DNA from 4 places in the Agrococcus sp. UYP10 genome. Region 1 is predicted to be linked to each of the others. Evidence: predicted binding sites of a transcription regulator. Region 1 holds the regulator's gene; each other region holds the start of a gene.

Region 1 (5,049 bases):
GCACCGCCTTGCCGTCGGCGACGTCGATGGCGGGCAGCAGCTGCAGCTTGGGCGACTGGTTGAAGTCGGTCATGGGGGTTCGATGCCTTCCGGGGGTAGGAGCTCAGAGGCCGCTGACCCAGTTCCGCAGCAGGCGGATGCCCGCGTCGCCCGACTTCTCGGGGTGGAACTGGGTGGCGGCGAGGGGGCCGTTCTCGACGGCGGCGATGAATCGCTCGCCGTGCTCGGCCCACGTCACGCGCGGCTGGCGGATGCGCGGGTGCGGGTCGATGCTCCACTCGGTGGCCGCGTAGGAGTGCACGAAGTAGAAGCGCTCGTCGCGGAGCCCGGCGAAGAGCGTGGAGTCGTCGGGGGCGTCGACCTGCGCCCACCCCATGTGGGGCAGGATGTCGGCCTGCAGCCGGCGGACCGTGCCGGGCCACTCGTCGAGCCCGACGGTCGGGCTGCCGCCCTCCTCGCCGGCCGAGAAGAGCACCTGCATGCCCACGCAGATGCCGAGCACCGGACGAGAGCCCGCGAGGCGTCGGCCGATGAGCTCGCCGCCGCGGATCGCCTGGATGCCGGCCATGCACGCGGCCATCGAGCCGACGCCCGGCACGACGAGGCCGTCGGCCTCGATGACCGCACTGCGGTCGGCGGTGAGCGTCACGTCGGCGCCGGCCGCCTCGAGCGCCTTCGCGGCGGAGTGCACGTTGCCGAGCCCGTAGTCGAGCAGGGCGACGCGGGGACGCGCAGCCATCAGAGCGCGCCCTTGGTCGACGGCACCCCGGTGACGCGCGGGTCGTGCTCGACCGCCACGCGGAGCGCGCGCGCGAAGGCCTTGAACTCGGCCTCCGCGACGTGGTGGGGGTCGCGGCCGGCGAGCACCTCGACGTGCGCGGTGATCCTGGCGTTGAGGGTGATCGCCTCGAAGACGTGCCGCACGAGCGAGCCGGTGAAGTGGCCGCCGATGCGGTGGAGCTCGAACCCGGCGGGCTCGCCGCCGTGCACGAGGAACGGGCGGCCGGAGAGGTCGACGACGGCGCGCGCGAGCGCCTCGTCGAGCGGCACGGTGGCGTCGCCGTAGCGCCGCACCCCGGCCTTGTCGCCGAGCGCCTCGGCGAGCGCGAGGCCGAGCGCGATCGCGGTGTCCTCGACGGTGTGGTGCGCGTCGATGTCGGTGTCGCCGGACGCCTCGACCGTGAGGTCGATGAGCGAGTGCTTCGCGAAGGCCGTCAGCATGTGGTCGTAGAACGGCACGGTCGTCGAGATCGACGAGGTGCCGTCGCCGTCGAGGTCGAGCGAGAGGCGGATGCTCGACTCGCTCGTCGTGCGCTCGATGGAAGCAGTGCGGGCCATGCCTCGATCCTATTCCGCGCCGAGCTCGGCCATCGCGGCCAGCAGCGCGCTCGTCTCGGCCCGCGTGCCGGCGGTGATGCGCAGCGTGTGGGGCAGGCCGACGTCGCGCACGAGGATGCCGCGGTCGAGCAGGGCGCGGAAGGTGGCCTGCGGGTCGGCGACGCCCCCGACGAGCACGAAGTTGGCGTCGGACGGGTAGGGCTCGAAGCCCATGGCCGCCAGCTCGTCGACGATCCGGTCGCGCTGGGTGCGCAGCTCGTCGACGCGCGACAGCATCTCGTCGCTGTGGCGGAGCGCCGCGACGGCCGCCGCCTGCGTGATCGCCGACAGGTGGTACGGGAGCCGCACGAGCCGGAGCGCGTCGACGACGGCGGGGTGCGCGGCGAGGTAGCCGACCCGGATGCCGGCGAACGCGAACGCCTTGCTCATCGTGCGGGAGACCAGCAGGCGCGGGTACCGATCGAGCAGCGAGAGCGCGGTCTGGCTGCGGTCGTGCGCGAACTCGGCGTACGCCTCGTCGACGAGCACGATGCCGCGCGCGGCCTCTGCGGCCGCCTCGACGACGTCGAGGCCGATCGCCGTGCCGGTGGGGTTGTTGGGCGAGCAGAGGAAGACGACGTCCGGGTCGTGCTCGGCGATCGCCGCGCGCACGGCGTCCGGGCTGATCGTGAAGTCGGCGGCGCGCGGCACCGGCACCCACCGCATGCCGACGCCCTGCGCGAGCAGCGGGTACATCGAGTACGTCGGCGTGAACGAGAGCAGCGAGCGGCCGGGGCCGCCGAAGGCCTGCAGCACGTGCTGCAGCACCTCGTTCGAGCCGTTGCCCGCCCACAGCTGCGCTGGCTCGAGGCCGCGCCCGAGGTAGTCGACGAAGGCGCGACGGAGCGCGTCGAACTCGCGGTCCGGATAGCGGTTCGCGTCCGGGAGCGCGCGAGCGATCTCCTGCACGATGTCGAGCGCGACCGCCTCCGGCACCCGGTAGGCGTTCTCGTTGACGTTGAGCCGCACCGGCACGTCGAGCTGCGGAGCGCCGTACGGCGTCAGCCCGCGCAGGTCGTCGCGGATGGGGAGGTCGTCGAGGCTCGTCACTGAACCAGCCTAGGACGGCGGGCGAGCCGCGCAGGGCGCGGCCGCGCGCTCAGCGCGAGTAGTGCGCGGGGATCGCCAGCTGCTCGCCGGGCTGGATCGCGCCGGCGATGCCGTTGAGCAGCTCGATCTCGGCGATCACGTCGCGCGGGTCGGCCTCGGGGGCGACGACCTGCGCGATCTGCCAGAGCGACTGGCCCGGGAGCACGGTGATGTGCTCGAACTGGGCCGTGTCGGTGGAGGACGACGCGACGGCGCCGGCGAGCGCACCGCCCAGGACGCCGGCACCCGCGAGGGTGCCCGCGACGATGACGGGGGCGGCGACGAGCAGCGCGAGGGCGCGGCGACCGCGCGGCGTCATGCGCACCCGGACGGTCGGCGTGCCGGTGATGCTTGCGGTGGCGATGGCAGTCATGGCCTGCTCCTCTCGTGGGATCCGCAGCCGGTGCTCGGCCGGGAGCACCGGCCGCGAATCTCTGTTTCGAACCTATCTTCGATTCCACGGATGCGTCAAGCCCTGCCGCGGAGAATCTCCACGACACGCTCGAACATCCGTTTGATCCGGGCACCCTGTCGGATACGCTTTCGAACCACCAGGAGTCAAGCAGGGGCTACTGACATCGAGAGCGGGCGGGCATGGCGAGGCAGCTGACGGACAAGCAGCAGGCGATCCTGCAGATGATCCAGCGAGCGGTCCGCCAGCGCGGCTACCCGCCGAGCTACCGCGAGATCGGCGACGCCGTCGGGCTGTCCTCGCTCTCGAGCGTCACCCACCAGCTCGGCCAGCTCGAGCTGGCCGGCGCCATCCGCCGCGACCCCTCGCGCCCCCGCACCATCGAGGTGCTCGTCGACGACGAGCTCGACGAGACCGCCGGCAGCGTCGACCAGGCCACGTTCGTGCCGCTCGTCGGCCGCATCGCCGCCGGCATCCCGATCACGGCGGAGCAGCAGGTCGAGGACGTGTTCCCGCTGCCGAAGCAGCTCGTCGGCACCGGCGACCTCTTCATGCTCAAGGTCGTCGGCGACTCGATGATCGACGCCGCGATCTGCGACGGCGACTGGGTCGTCGTGCGGCAGCAGCAGACGGCCGACAACGGCGACATCGTCGCCGCGATGCTCGACGGCGAGGCGACCGTGAAGGTGTTCAAGCAGCGCGACGGCCACACGTGGCTGCTGCCCCGCAACTCGGCGTTCGAGCCGATCCTCGGCGACGAGTCCGACGTGCTGGGGCGCGTCGTCGCCGTCCTGCGCGCCGTCTAGGCGTCAGGCGGCCGGCTCGACCCGGAACTCCGCCAGCTGCGCGAGCGCAGCCTCGGTCACCTTCGCGTCGACGCGCGTGCCCGCCTCCTCGTAGGCCTCGCGCAGCACCTCGAAGCGGTCGTGGAGCATCGCGATGATGTCGCCACGGTCGAACGGCACGAGCAGCGACACCGCGACCTCCGGCCGCGGCAGCAGCTCGGCGATCCTCGCGAGGATCGCGTCGACGCCCTCGCCCGTCCGCGCCGAGGCGAACACGGCGTCCGGCTGGAGCCCGCGCAGCACGAGCCGCTCGTCGTCGCTGATGAGGTCGGCCTTGTTGAACACGACGACCTCTGGGATCGAGCGCGCGCCCGTCTCGCCCAGCACGTCGCGCACCGTGGCGATCTGCGCCGCCGGGTCGGGGTGGCTCGCGTCGACGACGTGCACGACGACGTCCGACTCCGCCACCTCCTCGAACGTCGAGCGGAACGCCTCCACGAGCTGGTGCGGCAGGTTGCGCACGAAGCCGACCGTGTCGGCGATCGTGAACTCGCGGCCGTCGGGCGTGCTCGAGCGCCGCACCGTCGCGTCGAGGGTCGCGAACAGCGCGTTCTCGACCAGCACGCCCGCGCCGGTGATGCGGTTGAGCAGGCTCGACTTGCCGGCGTTCGTGTAGCCCACGATGGCGACGCCCGGCACCTCGAAGCGGTCGCGGTTGGCGCGCTTCGCCTGCCGCGCGGGCCCGAAGCCCTTGATCTGCTTCCGCAGCCGCGCCATGCGGGTGTGGATGCGGCGGCGGTCGAGCTCGATCTTCGTCTCACCCGGACCGCGGGAGCCCATGCCGGCGCCCTGGCCGCCGACCTGGCCACCGGCCTGGCGCGACATCGACTCGCCCCAGCCGCGGAGGCGCGGGAGCAGGTACTCGAGCTGCGCGAGCTCGACCTGCGCCTTGCCCTCGCGGCTCGTCGCGTGCTGGCTGAAGATGTCGAGGATCACCGCGGTGCGGTCGATCACCTTGACCTTCACCTGGTCCTCGAGCGCGCGACGCTGGCTCGGCGAGAGCTCGCTGTCGGCGATCACGGTGTCGGCGCCGAGCTCCTTGACGATGGCCGCGAGCTCCTCCGCCTTGCCGCGGCCGACGTAGGTCGCGGGGTCGGGGTTGGGGCGGCGCTGCAGCATGCCGTCGAGCACGCGCGCACCGGCGGTCTCGGCGAGCGCGGCGAGCTCGCGCAGCGAGTTCTCGGCGTCCTCCGCGCCGCTCGCGCCACCCGAGTAGACGCCGACGAGCACGACGTTCTCGAGCCGCAGCTGGCGGTACTCGACCTCGGTGACGTCCTCGAGCTCGGTGCGCAGGCCGTCGACGCGTCGGAGCGCCGCGCGATCGGC
Region 2 (5,049 bases), 460 kb from region 1:
CGACGCGGAGCCGCCCGGGCTGCCGCTCGAGCCCGACGGCGCGACGCCGTCGCCGGCGGGCGTGCGCGTGGGCGCGTCGCTGTCCCGTCCGGCGGTCGAAGACGACGCGGCGGTGCCCTCGAGCACCGCTGCGGCCGCGGCGCCATCGCTCGGGCTCACCGATCGCAGGGCGACGGCGAGGCGATCGGATGCGGATGCTCGGACGGCTGCCTCGGACGCGTCGACCTCGGCGCCATCGGCGTCGAGCGCGGGGCCGGCGGGAAGCTCGACGACCGGCGCGGGGCCGGGATCGGCGCCCGGATCGACGCCTGGCCCGGGTCCGACGCCGGGTCCGACGCCAGGACCGGCACCCGGTCCCGCGCCGGGCGCGAGCGGGTCGCGGACGGTGTCGACGATCGGCTCGACGACCTCCTCGACGACGCCGGCGATCGGCGCCTCGCCGAGCAGCTCGCCGACGACCGGCAGGGCACCGAGTGCGCCGTCGACGGTTCCGACGACCGGCTCCGCGACGGGCGCCACGACGTCGTCGACGACGACGCCGATCGCCCGGTCGACGGGCGCGAGCACGGGCTGCAGCGGCTGCAGCACCGGGTCGAGCGCACCGGTGACGGGGGCGACGGCGTCGCGCCCGGCCTCGGCCGCGGCGCCCGGCGCCTGCACGACCGGCCGCACGATCGGCGCCACGGGCTCGACGACCGGCGCCGTGATGGGCTGGATCGCGGCCTCGACGGGGCGGAGCACAGCCTCGACCTCACCGACGAGGGCGTCGACCGGGTCGGTCGCCGTCTCGACGACGCCGCCCACAACACCGCCGAGCCCGCCCAGGAGCCCCGCGTCCTGCTCCGACGCGGTCGCGGCCGATCCGCCGACGAGGAGGGAGAGGGCGACAGCGCCGATCGATGCAGCGCTCGCGGACAGGCCCAGGCGCAGCCAGCGGGACGGTGTCCTCGCGCTGCTCGCCTGCATCGGCGCCTCCGAAGTCGTGACCTTCTTGCGATGACGGTAGGCCTGTCGTGCGGTATCGGCAAGATTTCTCAGGACCTTCTCAGCGAGCGGCCGGAGACGGGGTCAGGCGGCCGGCTGCTCCTCGAGCTCCGGCTCGCGCTCGGGCATCCCCTCGCCGGCGATCGGGATCCGCGCGAGCCTCGGCGCCCCGCCCGATGCGGCTTCGACGACGAGGCTGCCCGCCGCGATCCTGCCGTCGCCGTCGGCGAGCCCCTGCCACTCGGCGCGGACCTGCCGCACGACGGTCGCCGCGTTCGGCCACGGCCCCTCGATCAGCAGCGTCGACGACGCCTGCCGCAGCCGGGCCGCGAGCCGGGCCGCCTCGGTCGGGGCGACCCGGCCAGGCGAGACGGCGAGCACGACCGGCATCGCCTCTGCGAGGCTCGCGACCACGTCGAGCCACGAGCGCCCCGGATGCGGCACGAGCGCCACGCGATCCATGGGCACGCCGAGGTCGCGGGCAGCCTCGAGCCCCAGGTCGGGCATCCCGACGATGGCACCCCACGCCCCGCGCGGCATCGCCGCACCGAGGCACGCGAGCGCGAGGCTCCGCGACTCGATGCTGTGCGCGGCGCCGGAGCGGAGCCGGCGCACGACCTCGTCGAGCCCCGCGGGTATGGGCTCGACGAGGTCGGGCGCGGTGTGCTGGGGCGCTGCCTGCTGCATGCTGCGCAGCCGCTCGCGGAGCGCGTCGACGGTGGCCGTGCGGTCGTCGCCCGCCCGGCGCTCGAGCCTCGTCGACGCCATCCCCATCCTCCTATCTTCGAACATGTGTTCGAACAGGGCAAGCCTGCTCGGCGTGTCGACGGACGTCCCGCGTGGGATGATCGAGCCGCCCCGATCCGATCGGGATCGACCGCGACGAGGAGGCACCATCGTGACCAGCGCCGATGCCCGAAGCGTCGCACGCACCGCTGACGCACCCGACGCATCCCCCTTCCTCTGCGTCACCACGAACCCCGCGATCGACATCACCTACACGATCGACGAGCTGCGGATCGGCACGAGCCACCGCGTGCCGACGGGCCTCGCCCGCGCCGGCGGCAAGGGCGTGAACGTCGCCCGCGTGCTGCACCAGCGGCACGAACCGGCCATCGTCATCGCCCCCATCGGCGGCCCCGTGCACGCGCTGTTCGTGCATGACCTCGACCGCGCGGGCATCCCCCACCGCCTCATCGAGGTCGACGCGCACACCCGTCGCACCACGGCGATCGTCACGCCCGCGGGCACGACCAACCTCAACGAGCACGGCGCAGCGATCGATGCCGCCGACTGGGAGCGGCTGCTCGACATCGTGCGCGACGAGGTGACCGGCGCGCGCGTCGTGGTCTCCTCCGGGTCGCTGCCGCCCGAGACGCCGCAGGGGTTCTGCGCGAGCGTCGTCGAGATCGCGAGGGCCGCCGGCACGCCCGTGCTCGTCGACGTCGGCGGCGAGCAGCTGCCGGTCGCCGTCGCGGCCGGTGCGACGGCGGTCAAGCCCAACCGCCACGAGCTCTTCGACGCGATGGGCGGTACCGACCCGCTCGACGCCGCCCGCCGCCTCGCGGCCCTCGGCACCGGCACCGTCTTCGCGTCGCTCGACGTCGAGGGGATGCTCGCGGTGCTGCCCGACGGCCGCGCCTGGCACGCCGCGCTCGACCTCGTGCTCGAGGGCAACCCCACCGGCGCCGGCGACGCCGCCGTCGCCGCGATCGCGCAGGCGATCACCGAGGGCGCGACGCTCGAGGAGCAGCTCGCGCGGGCGACCGCCTGGTCGGCGGCCGCGGTGCTCGCCGCGCAGGCGGGGTCGATCGCCGACCCCGACGATCTCGGCGGGCGCATCCGCATCACCCCGATCGGCTGACCGCCGTTCATCCAACCGCCACATCGGCGTCGGCATGCCGCTGGTACGGTGTCGCCATGGAGACTCTGCGCCTCGAAGAGCTGTCAGCGGCCAACATCGTCGCGGCCAACGGCATGACCCTCAAGCGGGGTCAAGAGGCGTTCCTGGCGCCGAACGCGCGGCTCGAGGAGTTCGTGAACACCCAGAGCGCGTGGCAGCGGGTCGTCTTCGACGGCGACGAGCCGGTCGCCTTCGTGATGGCGAACTTCGACCCCGAGGTCGACCGCGAGGAGTACCGCTCGAGCGTGCTGCGGATGTACGTGGCCGGCACCTCGCAGCGCAAGGGCGTGGGCAGCTACACCGTCGAGCAGGTCGCCGACGAGGCCCGTCGCCAGGGCTTCGACAGCCTCTACGCCGTCTGGGAGGAAGGCGACCAGGGTCCCGGCAAGTTCTTCCAGGCGGTCGGCTTCGAGCCGATCGGCGAGAACGAGTACGGCGAGGTCATCGGGCGCAAGACGCTCTGACGCGAGGCCGGCGATGCGCGCTGGCGTGCTGCGTCGCACGATCGCCGCGATCGGCATCGCCGCGGTGCTCGCGGTGACGGGATGCGCATCCGCCGCGCCCGAGCGCCGCGACACCGGGATCGCCATGTTCCAGTGGACATGGGACGCGATCGCGGCCGAGTGCCCGACGCTCGGCGAGGCGGGCGTGGCCTGGGTGCTGACCTCCCCGCCGCAGGAGCACGTCGACGGCGCGAGCGTGGGCACCGGATCCGACGGCTCGGAGTGGTGGTGGTCGTACCAGCCGGTGTCGTACCGGGTGGAGTCGCGGCTCGGCACGCGCGACGAGCTCGCGGCGATGACCGCGGCGTGCGACGAGGCGGGCGTCGATGTCTACGCGGATGCGGTCATCAACCACATGGCGGGCGTCGGGTCGGGCACGGGCTGGGCCGGCACCCCGTTCGAGCACTACCGGTACCCGTCGACGGGCGGCGCGGCCGTCTACGACCGCGCCGACTTCCACGACTGCGACCGCACGCCGGACGACGACATCGACGCGTACCGCGAGCCCTTCGTCATCCAGCACTGCGAGCTCGAGGACCTCGCCGACCTCGCGACCGAGTCGGAGCACGTGCGGGCGACGATCGGCGCCTACCTCGACGACCTGCTGTCGCTCGGCGTCGACGGGTTCCGCATCGACGCGGCGAAGCACATCGACCCGGACGACGTCGCGGCGATCGTGGCCGCGCTCCCCGAGGGCACGCCGGTCATCAGCGAGGTCATCCGCGGCGCGGGCGAGCCGGTGCAGCCCGAGCAGTACACGGCCTTCTCGACCGTGTGGGAGTTCGGCTGGGCGGAGCGCGTCGGCGCCTTCGTGCACGACGGGTCAGCGCGGGCGCTCGCCGACCTCTCCCCCGCGTCGTACGGGCTGCTCGAGGAGCAGGCGCGCACCTTCATCGTCAACCACGACACCGAGCGCAACGACGCGACGCTCTCCTACCGCGACGGCGCAGAGCTGTCGGCGGCGACCGCCGTGATGCTCGCCTCGGACGACGGGATGCCGACGCTCTACTCGGGCTACGCCTTCAGCGACCGCGACCAGGGGCCGCAGCTCGAGCCCGACGGGTCTGTGTCGGATGCGTCGTGCACGGGTGAGGAGCACCCCGACGTCGTCGCCGGGGACGGCTGGGCCGATCGGGCATGGGTGTGCCAGCACCGCTGGCCTGGCACGCTCGGGCTCGTCGCGTGGCGCTCGCGGGTCGTGGACGCCCCGCTGACGGCGGTGGAGGCGCACACTCGCGACGGCATGCTCGGCGCCGCGGTCTCCTACGCGCGCGGCAGCACCGGCCTCGCCGTGGTGAACGTCTCCGAGCATCGCCTGGTGCTCGCCGTGCCGACCGCGCTGCCCGACGGCATGTACTGCGATGCCGCCCGGCCCGGATGCGTGCGCATCGGCGTCGAGGACGGCGAGGCGGGCATCGCGCTCGAGCCCTGGCAGGCGGTCGCGATCGACCGCTTCACGCGCCCGTAGCCGACGCATCCGCCGGCGACGCGCCCGTTGAGGGTTTGCGTCCGAGTTGCTGCCAACTCGGACGCAAACGCTCAACCGGCCGGATCAGACCAGCGACTCGCGCCAGGCGCGGTGCAGCGACGCGAACTTGCCGCCCGCGGCGATGAGCTCCGCGGGGCTGCCGTCCTCGATGATGCGCCCGTGCTCCATGA
Region 3 (5,049 bases), 2.2 Mb from region 1:
CGTCGACGACGCGTGGGATCCGCCGGTGACGCTCGGCGTGCGGCTCGTGAGCATCGTCGACGACGACGTGCAGCACGTGGGCCAGGCTGGCTACGTGCGCGGGCTGCTGGGCGCGTGATCGACCGGCTCGCGATCGAGGGCTACCGCTCGATCCGCTCGCTCGTCGTCGACCTCGCGCCGCTCACCGTCGTGACGGGGCGCAACGGCAGCGGCAAGTCCAGCCTCTACCGCGCCCTGCGGCTGCTCGCGGCCGCGGGCCAGGGCAGGGCGGTGGGCGAGCTCGCGGCCGACGGCGGCCTCGACGCCGTGCGCTGGGCCGGGCCCGAGCGCATCTCGCGCGCCGTCCGCGAGGGCGGGCCGACCGAGGGGCTCGTGCGCTCCGGTCCGGTCGCGCTGCGGCTCGGCTTCGGCGCGGCCGACGGGCTCGGCTACGCGATCGACCTCGGCCTGCCCGTGCCCGCGAGCGGCGGCGGCTTCGTCAGCCACTTCGACCGCGACCCCGACATCAAGCAGGAGCATGTCTTCGCCGGGCTCGAGCCACGACCATCGAGCGTGCTGGTCGAGCGTCGGGGTGGCGTCGCACGGGTGCACGGCGACGACGGCTGGCGCGAGCTGGCCCGCGGCATGCCGGCGTGGGGCTCGGTGCTCGACGAGCACGCCGGGGCGGCGGACGCGCCCGAGATCGCGGGCCTCCGGCGCCAGATGCGCGCGTGGCGGTTCCACGACGCCTTCCGCACCGACGCCGGCGCGCCCGCCCGACGGCCGCAGGTCGGCACCAGGAGCCCGCGGCTCGACGACGACGGCGCGAACCTCGGCGCGGTGCTGCGCACCTCGATCGAGGCGGGTCACGAGCGCGAGATCGCCCGCGCCGTCGCCGAGGCGTTCGACGGCTCCGAGCTCGAGATCGTCGGGCACGACGGCCGCATGACGCCCGCGCTGCGCCAGCCGGGCGTGCTGCGGATGCTCACCGCCGACGAGCTCTCGGACGGCACGCTGCAGTTCCTGCTGCTGCTCGCGGCGCTCACCTCGGTCGAGCGGCCCACGCTCATCGTGCTGAACGAGCCGGAGCGCAGCCTGCACGCCGAGCTCTTCGCGCCGCTCGCCGCGCTCATCCGCCGCGCGAGCGAGCAGACGCAGGTGCTCGTCGTGACGCATCAGCGGCAGCTCGCCGACGCGCTCGACGGCGCGCGCATCGAGCTCGAGAAGGAGCACGGGCAGACGGTGGTCGCGGGCCGCGAGGGCCTGCTCGATCAGCCGGGCTGGCACTGGCCGAAGCGCTGACGCCGCGCCGGGCGCTCGTCAGAAGAGCGTGGGCGCTGCGACGAGCGGCTCGCTCGTCGACGCGAGCTGCCGCGCTCGCGGCGGCGGCGCGCTCCCGGGCGCGGCGAGGCCCGTGCCAGCGGTCACCTGCACCGGTCCGAGCCGGTGCTCGCGCATGAGCGGGCGGATGCGGTCGCGCAGCCAGTCGCGGTAGCCGCGGTCGGCGTAGCTGCCGGTCCCGTAGATGCGCGCGTAGAGCGGCACCAGGTGCGGGTGCGCCTCGCGCAGCCACTGCGTGTACCACTCGCGGGCGCCGGGCCGCAGGTGCAGGGCGCTCGCGATCGCGCGCGTCGCGCCCGCCTCGGCGATCGACGCGAAGGCCGTCTCGAGGTGCGCGCGCGTGTCGGTGAGCCCCGGCAGCACCGGCATCGCGAAGACCGCGCAGTCGAGCCCGGCGTCGCGCACCGCGCGGACGGTCTCGAGCCGCGACCGGGTCGTCGGCGTGCCGGGCTCGACCTGCTGCTGCAGCTCGTCGTCGAAGATGGCGATCGACATCGCGATCGAGACCGGCACGTCGCGCGCGATCGCGGCGAGCAGCGGCAGGTCCCGGCGCAGCAGCGTGCCCTTCGTGAGGATCGAGATCGAGGCCCCGTGCCGCGCGAGCGCCCGCAGCACGCCGGGCATGAGCCGGTAGCGGCCCTCCGCGCGCTGGTAGGGGTCAGTGTTCGTGCCGAGCTGCACCGCGGTGACGTCCTTGCGCGGCCCGGCGAGCTCGCGCTCGAGCACCTCGACGAGGTTCGCCTTCACGACGATGCGTGAGTCGAAGTCGGCACCCGCGTCGAGGTCGAGGTAGGTGTGCGTGTTGCGCGCGAAGCAGTAGCGGCACGCGTGCTGGCAGCCGCGGTAGGGGTTGATCGTCCACGCGCCGCCCATGAAGCCGTCGCCGGCGACGTGGTTGAGGGCGCTCTTCGCCGTCACCTCGAGGAAGGAGGCGCCGTCGAAGCCGGGCGTCGGCCACGACTCCAGCACGCTGCCGCGCTCCTCGAGCCCCGGCAGCGCGTCCGCGTCGACGTGCGTCGCCGTCTGTCCTTCCCACCGCATGCGACCATTCGAACACACGTTCGATCGCCGCGCAACCTCGCCCCGCGGCCGACCCCGCGCGCCGCGGGAGCCTCCCCTCGTGCGCGCACAACGCAAGCCCGCCGGGCTGGTCCAGCGGGCGAGCGGGCGAGCGTCACCCGATGGGGCCGGATCCGGGCTGCCGGGCTTGCGTGGTGCGGAGGGGTCGGCGGGCCGCGGAGCTCGCCGGGAGGCGCGAGCGGGGAGGCCGGCGCGGCTAGGGTGCTGAGGTGGCGATGCGACGGCGGATGCGCGTGCTCGCCCCGGCGCTGTGGGCGGCGGTCGTCGTCGCCACCGGCGCGCTGCTCGCCGCGAGGCTGCTGCAGCAGCCGGTCGCCGCGTGGCTCGACGTGCCGCTCGAGCACGGCGGATGGGCGCTGCTCGTCACCGTCGCGGCGATCGCGACCCTCGGCCTCGGCGCCGCCTCGCTGTGGCACGCGCTCATGCTGCCCCGGCTCGTGCGCGTCCGCCGCGTCGATCGGCTGATCGCTGCGCTGGGCGCCGGCATGGCGGGGTTGGCCTCGGCGATCGCCGTGGCCGGCGCGATCGACCCTCCGCTCGCCCGGGCGGCGCTGCTCGTCGCGCTCCCGCTCTGGGCCGCTGGCCTCGGCACCGCCGTGCTCGTCGTCGCGATGCTCGTGCACGCCCGCGCGGCGCGCACGCCGCCACCGCCCGGCACCGTGCTCATCCTCGGCGCCGGCCTCCGCGGTCGCGAGGTCGGCCCGCTGCTGCGCCGCCGCGTGCAGCGGGGCGCCGAGGTGTGGCGCGATGCGCTGGCCCAGCGGCCGGACGCGCGGATCGTCGTCTCGGGCGGCCAGGGCGCCGACGAGGTGCGCTCCGAGGCGTCGGCGATGGCCGAGCACCTCGAGCGGCAGCTGGGCGTGCCGGCAGCGGCGATCGACCTCGAGGACGCGTCCACCACGACCCGCGAGAACCTGCGGCTGTCGAGGCCGCTCGTCACCGCGCCCGGTCGGGCGCCGCTCGCCGTCGTGACGAGCGAGTACCACGCCTACCGCACCGCGGGCCTGCTCGCCGAGGCCGGCATCGACGGCACCGTGATCGGCGCATGGACCCGGCCCTCCTACCGCCCCGGCGCGATCGTGCGCGAGGCGCTCGCCATCGCCGCCGACCTGCGGTGGTGGTGCCTCGCCGCCGCGATCGCGCTCGAGGCGCTCGCGGTCTGGGCGGTCGTCGCCACGCAGCGGGTGAGCCCGTAGCCGGTCCGCCACCGCGGGGCCGGACCGTAGGATTGAGCGACCCCCGCCGCCGCAGAGGAGACGCATGTCCGAGATCACTCGCGAGGAGGTCCAGCATCTGGCTGGACTCGCTCGCATCGCGCTGACCGACGACGAGGTGACGAGCCTCACGACCGAGCTCTCCGCCATCGTCGACGCGATCGCCACCGTGCGCGAGATCGCCGGCGACGACGTCCCCGCCACGAGCCACCCGGTGCCGCTCACGAACGTGCTGCGCGCCGACGTCGTCGGCGAGACCCTCGTGCACGAGCAGACCTTCGCCGGCGCTCCCAGCCACGACGGCGAGCGCTTCCGCGTCTCGGCGATCCTGGGGGAGGAGCAGTGAGCGGCGACCTCACGCGCCTCGCAGGCCACGAGCTCGCCGGCCTGCTCGCCTCCGGCGACGTCTCGAGCGTCGAGGCCACGCAGGCCCACCTCGACCGCATCGCTGCGGTCGACGGCGAGATCCACGCTTTCCTGCACGTCAACGACGGCGCGCTCGACGCCGCCCGGGCGATCGACGAGCGCCGAGCAGCCGGGGAGCAGCTGCACGCGCTCGCGGGCGCCCCGATCGCGATCAAGGACGTGCTCTGCACGATCGGCATGCCCTCGACGGCAGGCTCCCGCATCCTCGAGGGCTGGATCCCGCCCTACGACGCGACCGTCGTCGAGCGCGTGAAGGCGGCCGGCCTCGTCGCGCTCGGCAAGACGAACATGGACGAGTTCGCGATGGGATCGTCGACCGAGCACTCCGCCTACGGCCCCACCCGCAACCCCTGGGACCGCGAGCGCATCCCCGGCGGCTCGGGCGGCGGCTCGGCCGCTGCCGTCGCCGCCTTCGAGGCGCCGTTCGCGCTCGGCTCCGACACCGGCGGCTCGATCCGCCAGCCCGCCGCGGTCACCGGCACCGTCGGCGTCAAGCCGACCTACGGCGGCGTGAGCCGCTACGGCGCCATCGCGCTCGCCTCGAGCCTCGACCAGGTCGGCCCCGTCACCCGCACGGTGCTCGACTCGGCGCTCATCCACGACGTCATCGGCGGGCACGACCCGCACGACTCCACGAGCCTCGCGCGCGAGTGGCCGTCGTTCACGGCCGCGGCCCGCGAGGGCGCCGCATCCGGCAGCCTGCAGGGCGTGCGCGTCGGCATCGTCAAGGAGCTCGACGCCGAGGGCATCGCCGCCGACGTGCAGGCGCGCTTCCGCGAGACCGTCGACGTGCTGACGGCCGCTGGCGCCGAGGTCGTCGAGGTCTCGTGCCCGTCGTTCGCCTACTCGGTCGCCGCGTACTACCTGATCCTGCCGGCCGAGGCGTCGAGCAACCTCGCGCGCTTCGACTCCGTGCGCTTCGGGCTGCGCGTCGAGGGCCTGGGCCAGACGGTCGAGGACGTCATGGCGGCCACCCGCGAGGCAGGCTTCGGCGCCGAGGTCAAGCGAC
Region 4 (5,049 bases), 460 kb from region 1:
TCGCAGGTGGTCGCCGACGTGGTCGCGCCGATCACCGTGGGTGGCAACGCGGTCGCCATGCTGGGCGACGCGTCGAGCGAGGGCTCGACGACCGAGTCGAGCGCGGCAAGCGGCGCGGATGGTGCGACGACCTCGGGCGAGGACGGCGTGCTGTCCGGCTCGCAGATCGTCGCCGACGTGGTCGCGCCGATCACGGCGGGCGGCAACGCGGTCGCCGTGCTCGGTGACGCGTCGAGCGAGGGTGCGATGACCGGTTCGGAGGCGGCAGTCGGCTCGGATGGCGCGACGACGTCAGGCGAGGATGGCCTGCTCTCGGGGTCGATCATCGACCTCGACGCGGTCGCTCCCGTGACGATCGGCGGCAACGCGATCGGCGTGGTGGGCGACGCCGTCAGTGAGGGCTCGACGACCACGTCGGAGACCGGCGGCGCGGCGGATGCATCCAGCAGCTCGGGCGACGACGGGCTGCTCTCCGGCTCGATCATCGACCTCGACGTGCTCGCTCCCGTGACGATCGGCGGCAACGCGGTCGGCGTCGTGGGCGACGCGACGAGCACAGGCTCGACGACGACCTCGCCGACGGTCCCCACGGTCCCGACGGAGCCGACGGTCCCGACGGAGCCGACGGTCCCGACGGTCCCGACCGAGCCGACCGAGCCGACCGAGCCGACGGCTCCGAGCGAGCCGACGGATCCGGCCCCCATCGACACCGGTGGGTCGGGCGACGGCACCGAGGTCGAGAAGGACCCGGTGCTGCCGGGCGATGACGCCGTGCGCGACGGCGGCGACAGCCGCGCCGATCTGCAGAGCTCGGGCGCCTCGGCGGCCCAGCTGCCGCGGACCGGTCTCGACCAGCCCGGCATCCTGCCGCTGGCGCTCGCGATGCTGGCGCTCGGCCTGCTGCTGGTGGTGGGCGCGCGCCGCGTGCGCGCGACGCGCTGACAGGTGACGGGCGCGGGATGCGTGCAGCGCGTCCCGCGCTCCGTCGCGCCACCTGCCGAGCGGCACGCGGCCCGCACGGACCCGATCCCGGATGGTGGACCCGAGATCTGGGGTCCACCATCCGGAACGGGGTCCGCGAGCGGCGGCTGCCGATGCTGCCGCAGGAGCGACCACGCGCAGCTCGCCCGACGCGCCACGCCGCACCGGCTTGACGCTGATCGAACGTATGTTCGATCATGAGGTGTGGGGATCGAGACGACGAGCAGCGCTGCGGCGCCGCACCCGGTGCGCCTGCGCGGCAGCCGCATCGGCGTGCTGCGGGTGCCCGACTGGCCGATCGTCGTCGCGCGCCAGACCGGCGCGCTGCCCGGTGGTGGCGAGCAGGGCTCGCCGGGCGCCGTCGTGCACGCCATGCGGATCGTCGCGTGCGACGAGGGCGCCCGCGCCGACGGCGTGCGCACCGGCATGCGGGTGCGCGACGCGCAAGCCGCCTCGCCGCTGCTCGCGCTCGCCCCCTCCGACCCGGTGGGCGAGGCGCTCGCCTTCGAGCGCGTCGTGCGCGCCGTGCTCGCCGTCGTGCCGGCAGCGCAGCCGATCGGCGACGGGGCGCTCGCGTTCCGGATGCGCGGCGCCAGCAGGTTCTACGGCTCCGAGCCGCGGGCGATCGAGGCCGTGCGTGCCGCGCTCGCGCCGCTCGGACTGACGGCGAGCTTCGGCGTCGCCGACGACCGCTTCGCCGCGGAGCTCGCCGCGGGCGGCAGGGGCGAGACGATCGTGCCGCCCGGCCGCAGCCGCATGTTCCTCGAGGGGCTGCCGGTGGGGGTGCTCGGCGACGACGAGCTGCCGGGCATGCTGCACCGGCTCGGCGTGCATACCCTCGGCGGCTTCGCGAAGCTGCCCGACGACAGCATCCGCGACCGCTTCGGCGAGGCGGGGCTCGTCGCGCTCGCCCGCGCGCGCGGCGAGGACGACCGACGCGTCGACGCCGACGGGCTGGGGGAGGAGCGCGTGCTGCGGCTCGCCTTCGAGCCGGGCATCGAGGGGGTGCACGAGCTCGCGCTCGCCGTGCGGGAGCCGGTCGAGCGCTTCGTGCGCCAGCTCGCCGAGCAGCGGCTCGTGTGCAGCGAGATCCGCATCGTGCTGCGCGGCGAGGAAGGGCACGTCAGCGAGCGGCTCTGGCGCCAGCCGGGCTTCCTGCGCGCGGGCGACATCGTCGACCGGATGCGCTGGCAGCTGACCGAGAGCGAGCTCGGCTCGCCGCTCGTCGAGGTGCAGGCGCTCCCCGAGCGGCTCGACGCGGACGCCGCGCACATGCCGGGCCTGTGGGGCGGCGGCGACATCGACGACCGCACGAAGCACGCGCTCGAGCGCCTGCAGGGGATGCTCGGCCGCGAGGCGGTGCTGACGGCTGCGCCGGGCGGCGGGAGGCTGCTCGCGGAGCGCGGCGTGCTGACGCCCTGGGGCGATGCTGCGCCAGCCCCCGCTGCGGGGCCGTGGCCGGGCGCGCTGCCGCCACCGAGGCCGACGGTCGTGTTCCGGCCGCCGCTGCCGGTGCGGCTGCTCGACGCCGCCGGTGCCCAGGTCGAGTCCGCGGCGCTCGACGTGCGGGAGGGGGCGCCGGTGTCGTTCTCGCCGCCCGCATCCGCCCGCCGCCGCGTCGTCGCCTGGGCCGGGCCGTGGCCCATCCGCCGCCGCGACCTCGGCGACGTCGTGCACCGGGTGCAGATCCTCGACGGCGAGGGCGAGGCGTGGGTGCTGCTGCAGGCCGACGGCCTCTGGCTCGCCGAGGGCCGCTATGCCTGACCTCCTCGACGTCGCGGGTGGTAGCACGAGCCGCTCAGGCGCTTGAGCGACCACTGGCGACGTTGAGAAGCAGGGAAGGAGGAGGGGAGCGATGGCCGGCTGGAACAACCCGTCGATGCCCTGGCGCGAGCTCGAGGGCATCCTCTCCGACCGCGACGTCGGCAGCGGCCGGCCGCATCCCGCCGAGCTCGACGAGGCGCGCCGCCCGCGGATCGGCGTGCCCGCGCCCGGCGCCACCACGCCCTACGCCGAGCTGCACGCCCACTCGCACTACTCGTTCCTCGACGGCGCCTCGAGCCCGGCCGAGCTCGTCAACGAGGCGCGCGCGCTCGGCCTCGAGGCGCTCGCCCTCGTCGACCACGACGGGCTCTACGGGGCGGTGCGGTTCGCCGAGGCTGCCGCGGAGGCGGGGCTGCCGACGGTCTTCGGCACCGAGTTCACGCTCGGCCTCGACGCACCGCAGAACGGCATCCCCGACCCCGACGGCAGCCACCTGGTGGCGCTCGCGACCGGCCCTGCCGGCTACACGGCGCTCGCGACGGCGCTCACCGACGGGTACCTGACCACCGACGCGCGCGGCGCCCCCGGCGAGAAGGGCAGGCCGGTCTTCGAGCTCGAGCGGCTCGCCGAGACGGCGGACGGCGAGTGGATGGTGCTCTCCGGCTGCCGCAAGGGCGGCGTGCGGCAGGCGCTCGAGCGGCACGGCGGATCGGCGGAGGGGGCGGATGGGGCCGGCCTCGAGCTCGACCGCCTCATGTCGCTCTTCGGCCGCGACCGCGTCGTGGTCGAGCTCAGCGACATCGGCGACCCGCGCGACTTCGAGCGCAACCGCGTGCTCGCCGACCTCGCCGAGCGGCGCGGGCTGCCGCTCATCGCCACCACGAACGCGCACGTCGCGAGCCCCGCGAAGCAGCACCTCGGCGACGCGGTCGCCGCGGTGCGCGCGCGGCGCTCGATCGACGAGCTCGACGCCTGGCTGCCGGCCGGCGGCGTGCCGTCGCTGCGCAGCGGCGCCGTGATGGCACGACGCTTCCGCGCGTTCCCCGGCGCGGTCGACACGGCCGCCGCGCTCGGCCGCGCCCTCGCGTTCGACCTGCGCGCCGCATCCCCTCGGCTCCCCGACTTCCCGGTGCCCGATGGGCACACGCCGATCAGCTGGCTGCGGGCGCTCGTCGACGAGCGGCTGCCGCGCGTCTACGACACGACGGCCGATGGCCGCCCGACCCCGGAGGTCGCCGCCCGCCTCGACCACGAGATGGGGCTCATCGAGCAGAAGGGCTTCGCCGGCTACTTCCTCATCGTGTTCGAGATCGCCGACTTCGCGCACTCGCAGGGCATCCTCTGCCAGGGCCGCGGCAGCGCGGTGGCGAGCGCCGTCTGCTTCATCCTCGGCATCACCGCCGTCGACCCCATCCGCTACCGGCTGCCGTTCGAGCGCTTCATCTCGATGATGCGCGAGGAGGAGCCCGACATCGACATCGACTTCGACGCGGGCCGCCGCGAGGAGGTCATCCAGCACGTCTACGAGCGCTACGGCCGCCGCAACGCCGCCCAGGTCGCGAACGTCATCACCTACCGGCCGAAGTCGGCGGTGCGCGACGCCGCGAAGGCGCTCGGCTACGCGGTCGGCCAGCAGAACGCCTGGTCGAAGTCGGTCGAGTCGTACTCGAGCCCCGACGCCCCGGGCATCCCGGCCGCCGTCACCGAGCTCGCAGGCGAGTTCCTGCACGCGCCGCGGCACCTCGGCATCCACTCCGGCGGCATGGTGCTCACCCAGGAGCCGGTCGGCTCCGTCTGCCCGATCGAGCCGGCCCGCATGCCGGGCCGCACGGTGCTGCAGTGGGACAAGGACGACTGCGAGTGGATGGGCCTCGTGAAGTTCGACCTGCTGGGCCTCGGCATGCTCGGCGCGCTCTCGCACACGATGGAGCTCGCGGCCGAGCTCGTGGGGGAGCGGTGGACGCTCGCGTCGATCCCGGCGGAGGAGGCCGGCGTCTACGACATGCTCTGCGAGGGGGATGCGGTGGGCGTGTTCCAGGTGGAGTCGCGCGCGCAGATGGCGACGCTGCCGCGGCTCAAGCCGCGCTGCTTCTACGACCTCGTGGTCGAGATCGCGCTCATCCGCCCCGGTCCCATCCAGGGCGGGGCCGTGCACCCCTACATCCGTCGCCGCACGGGCGCCGAGGCGATCAGCTACCCGCACCCGCTGCTCATCCCGGTGCTCGAGCGCACGCTCGGGGTGCCGCTGTTCCAGGAGCAGCTCATGCAGATGTCGGTCGCGGTGGGCGGCTTCGACGCCGGCGA

Evidence for each region. Region 1 encodes LexA, which represses DNA repair genes until DNA is damaged. Its sites were predicted from a motif close to TCGAACANNTGTTCGA; they were not measured.
Region 2: imuA' (DnaE2-dependent mutagenesis accessory factor ImuA') is a predicted target of LexA. The motif match lies at 1,769-1,784, and genes of this name have one in related genera.
Region 3: ABIB37_RS10680 (Rv2578c family radical SAM protein) is a predicted target of LexA. The motif match lies at 2,370-2,385, and genes of this name have one in related genera.
Region 4: ABIB37_RS02340 (DNA polymerase Y family protein) is a predicted target of LexA. The motif match lies at 1,161-1,176, and genes of this name have one in related genera.

Annotation. Positions count from the first base shown of each region.
Region 1 is NZ_JBEPPG010000001.1:19,185-24,233, forward strand. Features, by position in the region: gene priA (bifunctional 1-(5-phosphoribosyl)-5-((5-phosphoribosylamino)methylideneamino)imidazole-4-carboxamide isomerase/phosphoribosylanthranilate isomerase PriA) at 1-73, opposite strand, end outside; gene hisH (imidazole glycerol phosphate synthase subunit HisH) at 104-739, opposite strand; gene hisB (imidazoleglycerol-phosphate dehydratase HisB) at 739-1,338, opposite strand; gene ABIB37_RS00115 (histidinol-phosphate transaminase) at 1,348-2,427, opposite strand; gene ABIB37_RS00120 (hypothetical protein) at 2,477-2,839, opposite strand; gene lexA (transcriptional repressor LexA) at 3,061-3,684, shown strand; gene hflX (GTPase HflX) at 3,688-5,049, opposite strand, start outside.
Region 2 is NZ_JBEPPG010000001.1:480,361-485,409, forward strand. Features, by position in the region: gene ABIB37_RS02350 (hypothetical protein) at 1-966, opposite strand, end outside; gene imuA' (DnaE2-dependent mutagenesis accessory factor ImuA') at 1,069-1,752, opposite strand; gene ABIB37_RS02360 (1-phosphofructokinase family hexose kinase) at 1,883-2,848, shown strand; gene ABIB37_RS02365 (GNAT family N-acetyltransferase) at 2,905-3,351, shown strand; gene ABIB37_RS02370 (alpha-amylase family glycosyl hydrolase) at 3,377-4,858, shown strand; gene ABIB37_RS02375 (ABC transporter ATP-binding protein) at 4,943-5,049, opposite strand, start outside.
Region 3 is NZ_JBEPPG010000001.1:2,173,601-2,178,649, forward strand. Features, by position in the region: gene ABIB37_RS10670 (mycothiol transferase) at 1-118, shown strand, start outside; gene ABIB37_RS10675 (AAA family ATPase) at 115-1,281, shown strand; gene ABIB37_RS10680 (Rv2578c family radical SAM protein) at 1,300-2,361, opposite strand; gene ABIB37_RS10685 (YdcF family protein) at 2,616-3,596, shown strand; gene gatC (Asp-tRNA(Asn)/Glu-tRNA(Gln) amidotransferase subunit GatC) at 3,661-3,960, shown strand; gene gatA (Asp-tRNA(Asn)/Glu-tRNA(Gln) amidotransferase subunit GatA) at 3,957-5,049, shown strand, end outside.
Region 4 is NZ_JBEPPG010000001.1:474,345-479,393, reverse strand. Features, by position in the region: gene ABIB37_RS02345 (beta strand repeat-containing protein) at 1-942, shown strand, start outside; gene ABIB37_RS02340 (DNA polymerase Y family protein) at 1,186-2,745, shown strand; gene ABIB37_RS02335 (error-prone DNA polymerase) at 2,837-5,049, shown strand, end outside.